2 regions of the Streptomyces sp. TAA204 genome follow, and region 1 is predicted to be linked to the other one. Evidence: riboswitches for the same ligand, from Rfam matches in the RefSeq annotation. Region 1 holds a riboswitch; the other holds the start of a gene.
The links. Region 1 has a riboswitch for cyclic di-AMP ahead of H343_RS0110480 (C40 family peptidase). Riboswitches for the same ligand answer to the same signal wherever they lie in the genome.

Region 1 (5,615 bases):
GGTGCGCTTCCACTCGACGAACGTGTCGGGGATCTCCTCCAGAAAGCGGGACGGCGGGTTGTACGACGGCTGGCCCCACGCGCTGCGCAGCACGGAACGCGTCAGGTACAGCCGCCTTCTGGCACGCGTGATGCCCACGTACGCCAGCCGCCGTTCCTCCTCCAGCTCCTTCGTCTGACCCAGCGCGCGCATGTGCGGGAAGACGCCGTCCTCCATGCCGGAGAGGAAGACCACGGGGAACTCCAGGCCCTTGGCGGTGTGCAGCGTCATCAGTGTGATGACGCCGCTCTCCTCGCCCTCCTCCTCGTCGGGGATCTGGTCGGAGTCCGCGACGAGGGCGACCTGTTCCAGGAAGTCGGCGAGCGTGCCCGGTTCGTCCTCGCCGCGCTCCTGCTCGAACTCCAGGGCCACGGCGGCCAGTTCCTGCAGATTCTCCAGGCGTGTCTCGTCCTGGGGGTCGGTCGAGGACTGCAGCTCGGCCACATAGCCCGTCTGCTCCAGCACGGCTTCCAGCACGGTCGCGGGCCCGGCGCCCGACTCGACGACGGTGCGCAGCTCCTCCATCAGCACGTTGAAGCGCCGCACCGCGTTGGCCGAGCGCGCGGCCATCCCGTACGCCTCGTCGACACGGACCAGGGCCTGCGGGAACGTGATCTTCTCCCGCAGCGCCAGAGCCTCGATCATCGCCTCGGCGCGGTCGCCGATGCCCCGCTTGGGAACGTTCAGGATGCGGCGCAGCGGCACCGCGTCCTCCGGGTTCGCCAGCACCCGCAGGTACGCCAGCACGTCGCGGACCTCGCGGCGCTCGTAGAAGCGCACGCCTCCGACGACCTTGTAGGGCAGGCCGACCCGGATGAAGACCTCTTCGAAGACACGGGACTGTGCGTTCGTACGGTAGAAGACGGCGACGTCGCCCGCCTTGGCCTCGCCCGCGTCGGTGAGCCGGTCGATCTCCTCGGCGACGAACTGTGCCTCGTCGTGCTCGGTGTCGGAGACGTAGCCCGTGATGCGGGCGCCGGCTCCGGACTGCGTCCACAGGTTCTTCGGACGGCGGTTCTCGTTCCGCTCGATGACGGCGTTGGCGGCGCTGAGAATCGTCTGGGTGGAGCGGTAGTTCTGCTCCAGCAGGATCGTCGTCGCGTCCGGGTAGTCCTCCTCGAACTGGAGGATGTTGCGGATGGTGGCGCCGCGGAAGGCGTAGATGGACTGGTCGGCGTCGCCGACGACGCACAGTTCGGCCCGCTCACGCGGGGCGTGTTCCCCCTCTCCTTCCCCCTCCCCAGCGTCCGTGCCCGAGTCCGTATCCGTGCCTGTGTCCGCGTCCGTGCCCGTGTCCGCGTCCGTGCCCGTGTCCGCGTCCGTGCCGACGAGTTCACGCACGAGGGTGTACTGCGCGTGGTTCGTGTCCTGGTACTCGTCCACCAGCACATGGCGGAACCGGCGCCGGTAGTGCCCGGCGACATCCGGGAACGCCTGCAGCAGATGGACGGTGGTCATGATGATGTCGTCGAAGTCCAGGGCGTTCGCCTCGCGCAGCCGCGCCTGGTACATCGTGTACGCCTCGGCGAGGGTCTTCTCGAAGCCCCCCGACGCCTGCCCCGCGAAGTCCTCCTCGTCGATCAGTTCGTTCTTGAGGTTGGAGACCTTCGCGCTGAACGCCTTGGGCGGATAGCGCTTCGGGTCCAGGTCCAGGTCACGGCAGACCAGCGCCATGAGCCGCTTGGAATCCGCCGCGTCGTAGATCGAGAACGACGAGGTGAAGCCGAGCTTCTTGCTCTCCCTGCGCAGGATGCGCACGCACGCGCTGTGGAAGGTGGAGACCCACATGGAACGCGCCCGTGGCCCGACCAGCTCCTCGACCCGCTCCTTCATCTCGCCGGCCGCCTTGTTGGTGAAGGTGATGGCGAGGATCTGACCGGGGTGCGCGCCGCGGGCGGCCAGCAGATACGCGATGCGGTGGGTGAGCACACGCGTCTTCCCCGAGCCCGCCCCGGCGACGATCAGCAGAGGCGAGCCCGTGTGCACGACGGCCGCACGCTGCGCCTCGTTCATCTCCTCCAGCAGCGTCTGCGCGTCCACGACGGTGCGCTGGGCGCCTCCGCGGTGGTACGCGCCGGAGCTGCCGCCGTCCCCTCCGCGGCCCTCGGATCCACGGCCCTCGAAGGTGCCCTGGAACAGGTCGTGCGGGATCTCTTCCTCGCCGTGGTGGCCCCCGTCGGGAGAAGGCTCCTCGCCCTGTCCGGGGGAGGGTCCGTCCTGCGCGCGCACGGGAGCGAGGTTCGCCAGGAAGCTGTCGTCGAAGAGGCTGCTCATCGTCGAGCAAGTCTAGGCTCTGGGTGTGACGCCGCAGAGCCTGGCGGCCCTGGAGGGGCCCGCCCCACGGCCTGACGTTCCGGGACGGACCCCGGCGTACGGCCCCGCCGTACGAGCCCGACGGTCCGGCGACCTGCGCGCATCCCCGCCCCTGCGGGCCCGGCGGCCCGCGGACGCTCCCATCCCGCGAAGGCCCGCCCGACCGCAGCCGTTTGATAACGAACAGATAGCGGACGTATCACCTCCGGTCTTCACAGGCACCCCACAACTCCGCTAGCGTGCCGTGCCGGACGCCCCGCACCGCTCGCCGGCGAAAGCGCCGGCACGGGTCGTCCCCGCCGAATCCGGCCGGCAGCACTGCCGGAGCCGGGGACCCACCGCGTACGCGGACCTGCGCGTACGCACCCGGGGTGAATCGGTCCGTACGCGCCCGCCGAAGCACGCGCACGGCCCGTAGGGCAGCCTTCCGAACGCCCGAACCCGTCAGCTAACCCGGTAGGCGGTTCACGGAAGGAGTTGCCGGCCTTGGCGTCCCATCGCAAGCCGCGCACACGCATATTCGGCTCCGCCGCGACGAAACGCGGCGCTCTCGGCGTCACCACCGCGGCGCTCGCCTCCGTCTCCCTGCTCTCGCAGAGCGCCCAGGCAGCACCGGACGACGGCAGGCCGTCGGTCTCCGAGGTCAAGAAGAAGGTCGACAAGCTGTACCAGGAGGCGGAGAGCTCCACCCAGAAGTACAACGCCGCCAAGGAGAAGACGGACGCCCAGCGCACCAAGGCCGACCGGTCGCTCGACGAGGCCGCCGAGCGCACCGCCGACCTCAACGACGCCCGGCGCACGCTCGGCAACTACGCCACGGCGCAGTACCGCAACGGCGGCATGTCGCAGACCGCGACGCTGCTGCTCTCTCAGGACCCGCAGCAGTTCTTTGAGCAGACACATGTGCTGGACCGGATGACGGGCCGCCAGAAGGAGGCGGTCGGCGACTTCGAGCGGCAGCAGAAGGCGGCGAAGGCCGAGCGCGCCGCGGCCACCGAGCAACTGGCCTCGCTGGCCGCCTCCCAGAAGGCACTCAAGAAGAACAAGCAGGACGTACAGGCGAAGCTCTCCGAGGCCCGCAAGATGCTCTCGAAGCTGACGGCCGAGGAGAAGGCGCGGCTGGCTGCGGCAGAGAAGAAGCGGGAAGCGGCAGCCCGCAAGGCGGCGGAGCGCGCGGAGGCGGAGCGCCGCGAGGCGGCGAAGGACCAGCAGGGTGACGGCTCCGAGGCCGGCACGGGCAGCGGTTCGCCGGACGGTTCGGCCTCGTCCAGGGCGCAGAAGGTCCTCTCCTACGCCAAGGCCCAGTTGGGCAAGCCGTACGTGTGGGGCGCCACCGGGCCGAGCTCCTTCGACTGCTCCGGGCTGACCATGGGCGCGTGGAAGGCCGCCGGGGTCACGCTGCCGCGTACCACCTTCGACCAGGTCGACGTGGGTTCGAAGGTGCCCAGGTCACAGATGCAGCCGGGCGACCTGATCTTCTTCTACGACGACGTGACCCACGTCGGCATCTACGCGGGGAACGGGCAGATGATCCACGCCCCGAAGCCGGGTACCGAGGTCAGGTACGAGTCCATCGACAACATGCCCTTCCACTCGGCGAACCGGCCGGGCTGAGGCACGGCGGGCGGGGGGCCGGGCCCCCGCCCGGACCCCCGGGCCGTTCCCGTCCTCAGGTCCACAGCACCGCGATGAAGATGTTCGCGGTGGTCAGCGCGCCGACCGTGCCGAAGACGGAGGCGGGGATCTTCTCCTCGTCCCGCTTGACGTAGACCAGGCCGAGGATCACCACGAGCAGCGCGAGCTTGACGCCTGTCTTGATGTTGTCGACGGGCTCGTCCGCCGCCTGGTTGAGACCGACGAGGACCATGCCGGTCACCAGCATCGTGAACGCACCGTGCAGCATGCCGGGACCGAAGCGGGCCTCGCCGGCGCGCATCGGCTTCATCTGGAAGAGGAAGCCGCCCAGCAGCGCGGCGATGCCGATGATGTGCAGGCCGAAGAAGACATCGATGAGTACGCCCATGCCGGGAGCCTAGCCAAGTGCCCCGTCCCGCCCGGCGGTTGGCCCGGCGAAGTCCACGGGCCCGGACCGCGGGCCGCTTGGCGGTCAGGACGTCGGGGCCGGCCGGCGGGGGCGGTGGCGCCCCTCCCATGTCCACGTCCTCCCCCATGTTGACGTCCCGTGCGCGAGGCGTTCGGTGCAGGTCCCCACCGGGCCGTCACAGCGGATCTCCCCGGCCGGCCCGTCGAGGGGATCCGAAGTCGACGCTGTGGTCGGAGAGTCGGGCGGGCGCGGGGTAATCGCGGGGCAAGGGGCCCGCGTTCGTCGCCGAATCCGGTCGACCGTGGCGACGTCGGTCCTGCCTGCCGACGCCTCTCACACGGCCGGGTGACGAAGCGAGCCCTGCCGCGTTCCCGGGGGCTTGCGTAGGGCACAATGCGCCTTTCACCGACGGTGTTTGAGACAGTGCTCGAGAGGCGGGGTTGCGCAGTGGCCGTGGACACGGCACGGGACGGGACGACAGGCGGCGGCAGCGCGAGCGAACAGGCCCTGTCCCTGCGCAAGTCCACTCCCTCCGAGGGCACTTCTCACACCCACTCCACCCGCTGCACCTGTGGAGACTGTCCGCACGGGGCCCGCGAGGGACTCCGCAGCGCGCTGGCGGACTTCCGCGGCCGCCGCGACGAACTCGCCGCGGGCGGCGGCCTTCCCGCCGCCCTCGCACACTCCCCCGGCGCCTCCCGCCAGTGGGTCTCGGACGAGCTGACCCGCGCCGCCCTCACGGTCGCCGAACGCGGCCGCCAGGAGGGCGCCGTCCGGCTGACGTCGCTGTGGCGCCACACCGTCATCGCCGTCTGGGCAGCCGTGGGGGTACTGCTTCTCGGGCAGTTGCTCACCGCCATCGCCGCGGGCTGGAGCATCGCACGCACAGCCGCCCTCATCGCCGCCTTCGCCGCCGCCGGGCTGCTCTCCGTCGCCGCGTATCTGCACAGGGCGCGGGGCGGCGCGCTCGCACCCGTCATCGGCGAGGACAACCGTCTCTCCACATCACGGGCCGTCGCCGGGGCCTGGGTGCTCCTCGCCGTCTACGACGTCCTCGTCCTCGCCCTCGAACTGGCCGCCCTGTCCGGGCAGGACGAGCGCCGCGAACTGCTGACCGGACTCGAACTCTCGCAGGGCGCTGGGCTGTTGACGGTGCTGGCGCTGAGCTGTGCCATAGCTGTCTTCGTGCGCCGCACAGTGACCGTACGGGTGCAGCAGC
Region 2 (5,615 bases), on a different contig from region 1:
GGCCGTACCAGTGAGGAGGCGCAGAAGTGAGCCGGGACAGGGGACGGACGTGACGCCGCCCCCGGCCCTCAGATGCTCAGGCCCTTGCCCCGCAGCCACGCCATCGGGTCGATCGGTGAGCCGCCGCCCGGGCGGACCTCCATGTGCAGGTGTGCGCCGGTGACGTTGCCGGTGGCGCCGACGCGGCCGATGACCTCGCCCGCGCCGACCTTCTCGCCGGCGGTGACGTTCATGGACGACTGGTGGGCGAACCACACCTCGGTGCCGTCGTTGAGTTCGAGGATGGTGCGGTAGCCGTACGATCCGGCCCAGCCCGCTTCCTTGACGGTTCCGGAGGCGACGGCCTTGATGGGCGTGCCGGAGGCCGCTGCGAAGTCCTGGCCGGTGTGGTCGTTCGACCACAGGCTGCCCGACTCGCCGAAGGTGGAGGTGAGTTGGGCGCCCGCGACGGGAAGCGAGAAGCTCTTGGCGAGCTTGGCCAGCCGGGCCTCCTCCGCCTTCTTGCGCTTCTCGGCCTCTGCCTTTCGGTCGGCGGCGAGCGCCTTGGCGGCCTTGGCCTCCGCCGCGTCGGCCGCCTCCTTGGCGGCGGCGTCGCGTGCGTCGGCGTCGGCCTGGGACTGGGCGTCCTGGGCCTGGGCGAGGATGCGGGAGCGCAGCGCCTCGCCCGCGTCCGTACGGCCGGCGGCCGCGTCGTCCGCGGTGAGCGCGCCCTGCGTGAGCGGCTGGCCCGCGATCTCCTCGGAGTCGCCGCCCGCGAGGAGGCTGACTCCCGGCAGGTCCTCGGCGGCGGAGACGTCCGGCATCGAAATGGCGGAGGGCTTCTCCTGCGCGGTGGCCATGCCGCCCGCGCCGACCGCCGCGATCATGCCGACGCCGAGGACCGCGCTGCTGCGGGCCATGCTGCCGCCGCGCTGCTTGACGACCTTGTGCCGCCCGCGTACGGGGCGGACGGTCTCCTCGGTGGGGTTCCAGCCTTCGTAGCGTTCCGGGGCGTCGTCGCCGCCGTGCCAGAGGTAGGGCTGTGGCTCGGAGTCGCCGGTGGCGGAGCCCGTCTCGTACGTCTCCGTCAGCAGCGAGCCCTGCGAGTCCGACCGACCGTAGGTGCCGTACTGGGGGTACGAGCTGTAGGGACCGAAGACCTCGTACGTATGGGACTCGTAGTCGCCGCCGTACGGGGCATAGGTGCCCTCGGGGGCATGCCTGTTGGACGCCACGGGGGCGTTCTCCTTTCCTTCCTTCTCGCCTACCGGGTTAGCTGACGGGTTCGGAGCAGGAAGGTCTCCTACGAACTGCCCGCCCATGGACGGAACTTGTCGATTCACCCCATCCCCGCCGTGCGAGCCGGCAGGGGGTGGTTCCCCGGTTCCTTTCGGTGCATCTGTATCGAGTTGTGGCTCGGGGTGGTGCACTTTCAGGATTCGGCGACGGTGCACGGTGCCGTCTCTCGTGACGGCAGTGACGACCGCGCTGCGTTACCGAACGTTAATGGAGCCCCGGCTCGGATTCCAAGCGGTTCCAGTGGAATTTGCACTCGCATGACAGAGCCGCGAGGACAGGTGCGGCGAATCGGGACACGCGGTCACCGGGCCGGTGCACGTGTGCGCGGTGCGTGAGGGGAGTGAGGGGGAGAAGGGAGAGTTGAGAGCCCGTCAGTCCGGGGACCTGTCCCGCTGCACTGCCATCAGGGCCATGTCGTCCTTCACGCGACCGCCGGCGTGGGCACGGACGTCCGCGAGGACGCGGTCCAGCAGCTCCGCCGGGTCGTCGAAGACGCATCCCGCGAGCCGCGTTCCGGGGTCGAAGAACGTCCCGGACCGGTTGCGCGCCTCGGTCAGGCCGTCCGTGTAGAAGAGGATCTGCAGCCCCGGGGGGAAGGGCAGTTCCTGCACCCGCCCCCTCCAACTGCCCAGTTCGCTCAGGCCCAGCGGCAGGCACGGCTCACTCGGATCGAGGAAGCGGGGCCTGCCGTCCTGAAGCAACAGCGGGGCCGGATGGCCCCTGTTGAGCACCCGCAGGGTCCTCTCGCCGCCCGCCGTGAACTCGGCGAGCAGCGCGGTCGTGAACCCCTCCAGGTCCTCCTCTCCCCCTCGGGGCCGTCTCTCCCGCAGCAGCGCCCGGTCCAGCCGGTCGGCGACCCCTTCGAGGGTGGGCTCCTGCTCGGCGGCCTCCCGGAAGGCTCCGAGAAGGATCACGACCGTGCCCACGGCGGCCAGGCCCTTGCCCCGCACGTCGCCGAGAAGGACGCGCACCCCGTGCGGGGTCTCCTGCACCGCGTAGAGGTCCCCGCCGATCTGCGCACCGTGCGCCGCCGCCTCGTACCGCACCGCGATCCGCAGCTCCCCCGCCCGGGGCAGAGGTACGGGCAGCACCGCGAACTGGGCCGTCTCCGCGACCGAACGGGCGGAGGCCAGAGCCGCCCCTCTGCGGCGTACGAACCAGCTGATCCCGGTCGCCAGGACGCTCACCACGGCGAGGGTGACCACCCTGGTGAGGTGGTCCTGCAAGGTCGACATCCCCCCGGGGAGCAGCAGCGTCGCGGCCAGGAGCCCGGTCGAGAGCAGACCCGTCAGGGCGGTGGCGGCCGTCGAGGCGACGAACGCGACGATCAGCGGCGCGGCGGTGAAGAGGGGAGTACCCGAGATGTGTGACGGGGTGAGCAGGGTCATGAGGGTGCCGGCGAGGATCAGCAGCGCGGCCAGCATCAGCAGCAGACGCGTGGCGGGACGCCCGATGAGGTCGCTTTCGTACCGGGAATCCGGCGGCATGCTGTGGCGGTCCTGCATCTCTTCGCGCTCCCTGGGGCGTGCCCGGCCGGCCGGCTCACCCGACAGGCCAGTACCTCAGCCTCGCCCCGGTCACCGGTGGCGGCCAGCCCGGGAGGACCAGCCGGAGCACAGGACGCCCGCCCTCGACGGAGTCGTTTGCCTCCCGACAGGAGGGGAACCGGGCGGTATGTCCTATTCACAGAAAATCCTCGCGTGCGCGACCGCCCTGCGCTCCGTCCTCCCCCACCCCGACGGCCCGGGACGCGTGCTCACCGCAGTCGAGAACGTGGAGCGGAGCACCGTCCTCGACCCCGTGATGTCGAGCGTGCGGCGTTCCGTGCAGTCCCTGCCGCTGGGCGAGCAGACACGTGACGCCCTCCACGGCCGCTGGCTCGGGCATCCCGTGCATCCGGCGCTGGTGCAGATCCCCATCGGCACCTGGGCGTCGGCGGCCGTGCTGGATCTGCTGCCCGGCAGGCGCTTCGCACCGGGACTGCTGGTGGCCACAGGACTCGTCGCCGCCGTGCCGGCCGCGGTGACGGGGTGGATCGACTGGGCGGACCTGCGCAAGCCGCAGATGCGCGTGGGCCTCGTGCACGCCGCGGCGAACTCGGCCGCGGTGGGCCTGTACGCCGCGTCCCTGGCCGCCCGGCTCCGCGGGCGCTCCCTGCGCGGACGGGCGCTGGGCTACGCGGGGCTGACGGCGGTCGGACTGGGCGGTGCGCTCGGTGGGCATCTGGCGTACCGGCAGGCAGCGGCGGTCAATCACGCCGAGGACATCTCCGTACGCGCGGAACCCGGCTGGCACCCGCTGGGGACGGCCGCGGAGTTCCCGGTGGACGAACCGGTGGCGCGCGAGGTCGGCGGCGTGCCGGTCGTCGTCGTACGGGAGAGCGGCGGCTCCGTGTACGTGCTGGCGGACCGGTGCAGCCACATGGCGGGGCCCCTGTCGCAGGGGAAGGTGGCCGACGGCTGTGTGCGCTGCCCGTGGCACGGGAGCGTCTTCCGCCTCTCGGACGGGTGGAACGTCAGCGGCCCCGCGACCGCGCCGCAGCCCGTCTTCGAGACGCGGCACGCCGGCGGGCGGGTGGAGGCACGGCTGAAGCGGTGACACGCGGGGCCGGGCGCACTCGCCGCCGTCGCGGGCCGGACGACCTGCCCGCCCGTCCCCGTCCCGTGTCCCCCGGCTGCGTGGAGGCCGGGCCGGACCGGTGCCGCGGACGGAGACTGAGCAGAGGCCGGACCGAGGGGCAGCGGTGGCCGACCGCCCCATGGAGGGAACGGACATGGGCACGGGCAGAGTTGTCGCCGAACGCGCGGAAGTGATGCAGCGCGCGGACCGCGGCGGGCGCATGCGGCGCAGAGAGCTGCTGCCCGCATGGGTGCGGTGGCTGCCCCTGGTGCTCGTGGTGCTGGCGCTCAGCCTGGAGATCGCCTCGCCCACCCGCTACTCCTTCGCCTCCCTGCTGACGGCCGCCGTGGTCCTCGCCGCGCTGCTGTCCCGGCCCGTCGTCACCGTCGTCGTCGGCGCAGTGTGCATCGCCATGCTGGTGAGCATGCACGTGGCCCTGGACGACGTGTATCCCGAGAACGTCACCGGCCCCGTCATCACGCTGGTGCTGGTGACCGGGTTCGCGACGGTGCTGGCGACCGTCCTGGAACGCACCACGCTGCAACTCGTACAGGTGCAGGCGGTGGCCGAAGCCACCCAGCGGGCACTGCTGCGGCCGCTGCCCCCGCGGCTCGGCCCCGTACGCCTCGCGGGCACCTACCGGGCCGCCGACGAGGCCGCGCTCATCGGCGGCGACTTCTACAGCGTCAGACCCACCCCGCACGGAGTCCGGGTCGTCGTCGGCGACGTACGCGGCAAGGGCATCGGCGCGACCGAGACGGTGGCCACGATCACCTCCGCCTTCCGGGAGGCGGCGGCCTCCGCCCCGACGCTGACGGAGGTGGCCGACCGCATCGAGCGCTCCATGGCGATGGACCGCGCCGACATGGAGGCGGGGGTCTCCCTGGCCGCACCCGGGCGCCGTGAGCAGCCCGGGGGCTGGGCGGCGGAACTGTTCGCGACGGCGGTACTGCTGGAGTTCCCCGAGGAGGGCGGCCACGTACGGGTCCTGGACCGGGGGCATCCGCCGCTCGTCCGTCTCGGCGGACAGGACGGCGTGACCCAGCTGGACTCGCAGCACGCCCTGCCGCTCGGCTTCGGCGACCTCGCCCGGGAGCCGGCCGCAGAGGTGAGCTACCGGCTGACCGAGTGCGAGACGCTCGTGGCGTACTCCGACGGAGTCACCGAGGCGCGCGACCGGGACGGGCGCTTCTATCCGCTGGTGCAGCGGCTGGAGGAGCGCTACGGAGGTGGAAGCGCCCGTGCGCACCAGGGCGCCGGGGACATCGACCCCGCCGAGGTAGTCGCCTTCATCCGGAAGGACGTCCGGCACTGGGCGGGGTCGGTCAACGACGACATGGTGATCGTCGTCCTGCAGAATGACTCACGGGCGGCGGCGTGAGAACCGCCCGGGTGCCGCCGCGCGTGAGGCGGCGGCACCCGGGCGGGCACGCCGGGCCGTCAGTCGCGCTCCGCTCCCTCCGGGAGTTTGCGCAGGTCCAGCTTGCCGGTCTCCTGCTCGAAGGACCAGTCGAGCATCTTCTTGGCGTCGGCGTAGCGGTCCCCGCTGTTGAGGATCACGCCGGCGACCGAGCGGTCGCCCTTCGTCGCCGCGAAGACGAGGCACGGGCCGGCCTTCGTCCCCGTGCCGGTCTTGATGCCGATGACTCCGCCGTAGGAGCCCAGAAGCTGGTTGGTGTTGTACCAGGTGTAGGTGCGGCCGTTGGTGGCCTCCTGCT

Region 2: another riboswitch for cyclic di-AMP. It lies ahead of H343_RS0126480 (M23 family metallopeptidase); the one in region 1 lies ahead of H343_RS0110480 (C40 family peptidase).

The regions. Positions count from the first base shown of each region.
Region 1 is NZ_AUKW01000004.1:485,555-491,169, forward strand. Features, by position in the region: gene pcrA (DNA helicase PcrA) at 1-2,313, opposite strand, end outside; cyclic di-AMP (ydaO/yuaA leader) riboswitch at 2,640-2,831, shown strand; gene H343_RS0110480 (C40 family peptidase) at 2,839-3,966, shown strand; gene H343_RS0110485 (hypothetical protein) at 4,022-4,375, opposite strand; gene H343_RS0110490 (hypothetical protein) at 4,844-5,615, shown strand, end outside.
Region 2 is NZ_KE384282.1:31,820-37,434, forward strand. Features, by position in the region: gene H343_RS0126480 (M23 family metallopeptidase) at 69-1,214, opposite strand; cyclic di-AMP (ydaO/yuaA leader) riboswitch at 1,226-1,385, opposite strand; gene H343_RS0126485 (PP2C family protein-serine/threonine phosphatase) at 1,650-2,783, opposite strand; gene H343_RS33015 (Rieske (2Fe-2S) protein) at 2,953-3,876, shown strand; gene H343_RS33020 (PP2C family protein-serine/threonine phosphatase) at 4,022-5,278, shown strand; gene H343_RS0126500 (D-alanyl-D-alanine carboxypeptidase family protein) at 5,338-5,615, opposite strand, start outside.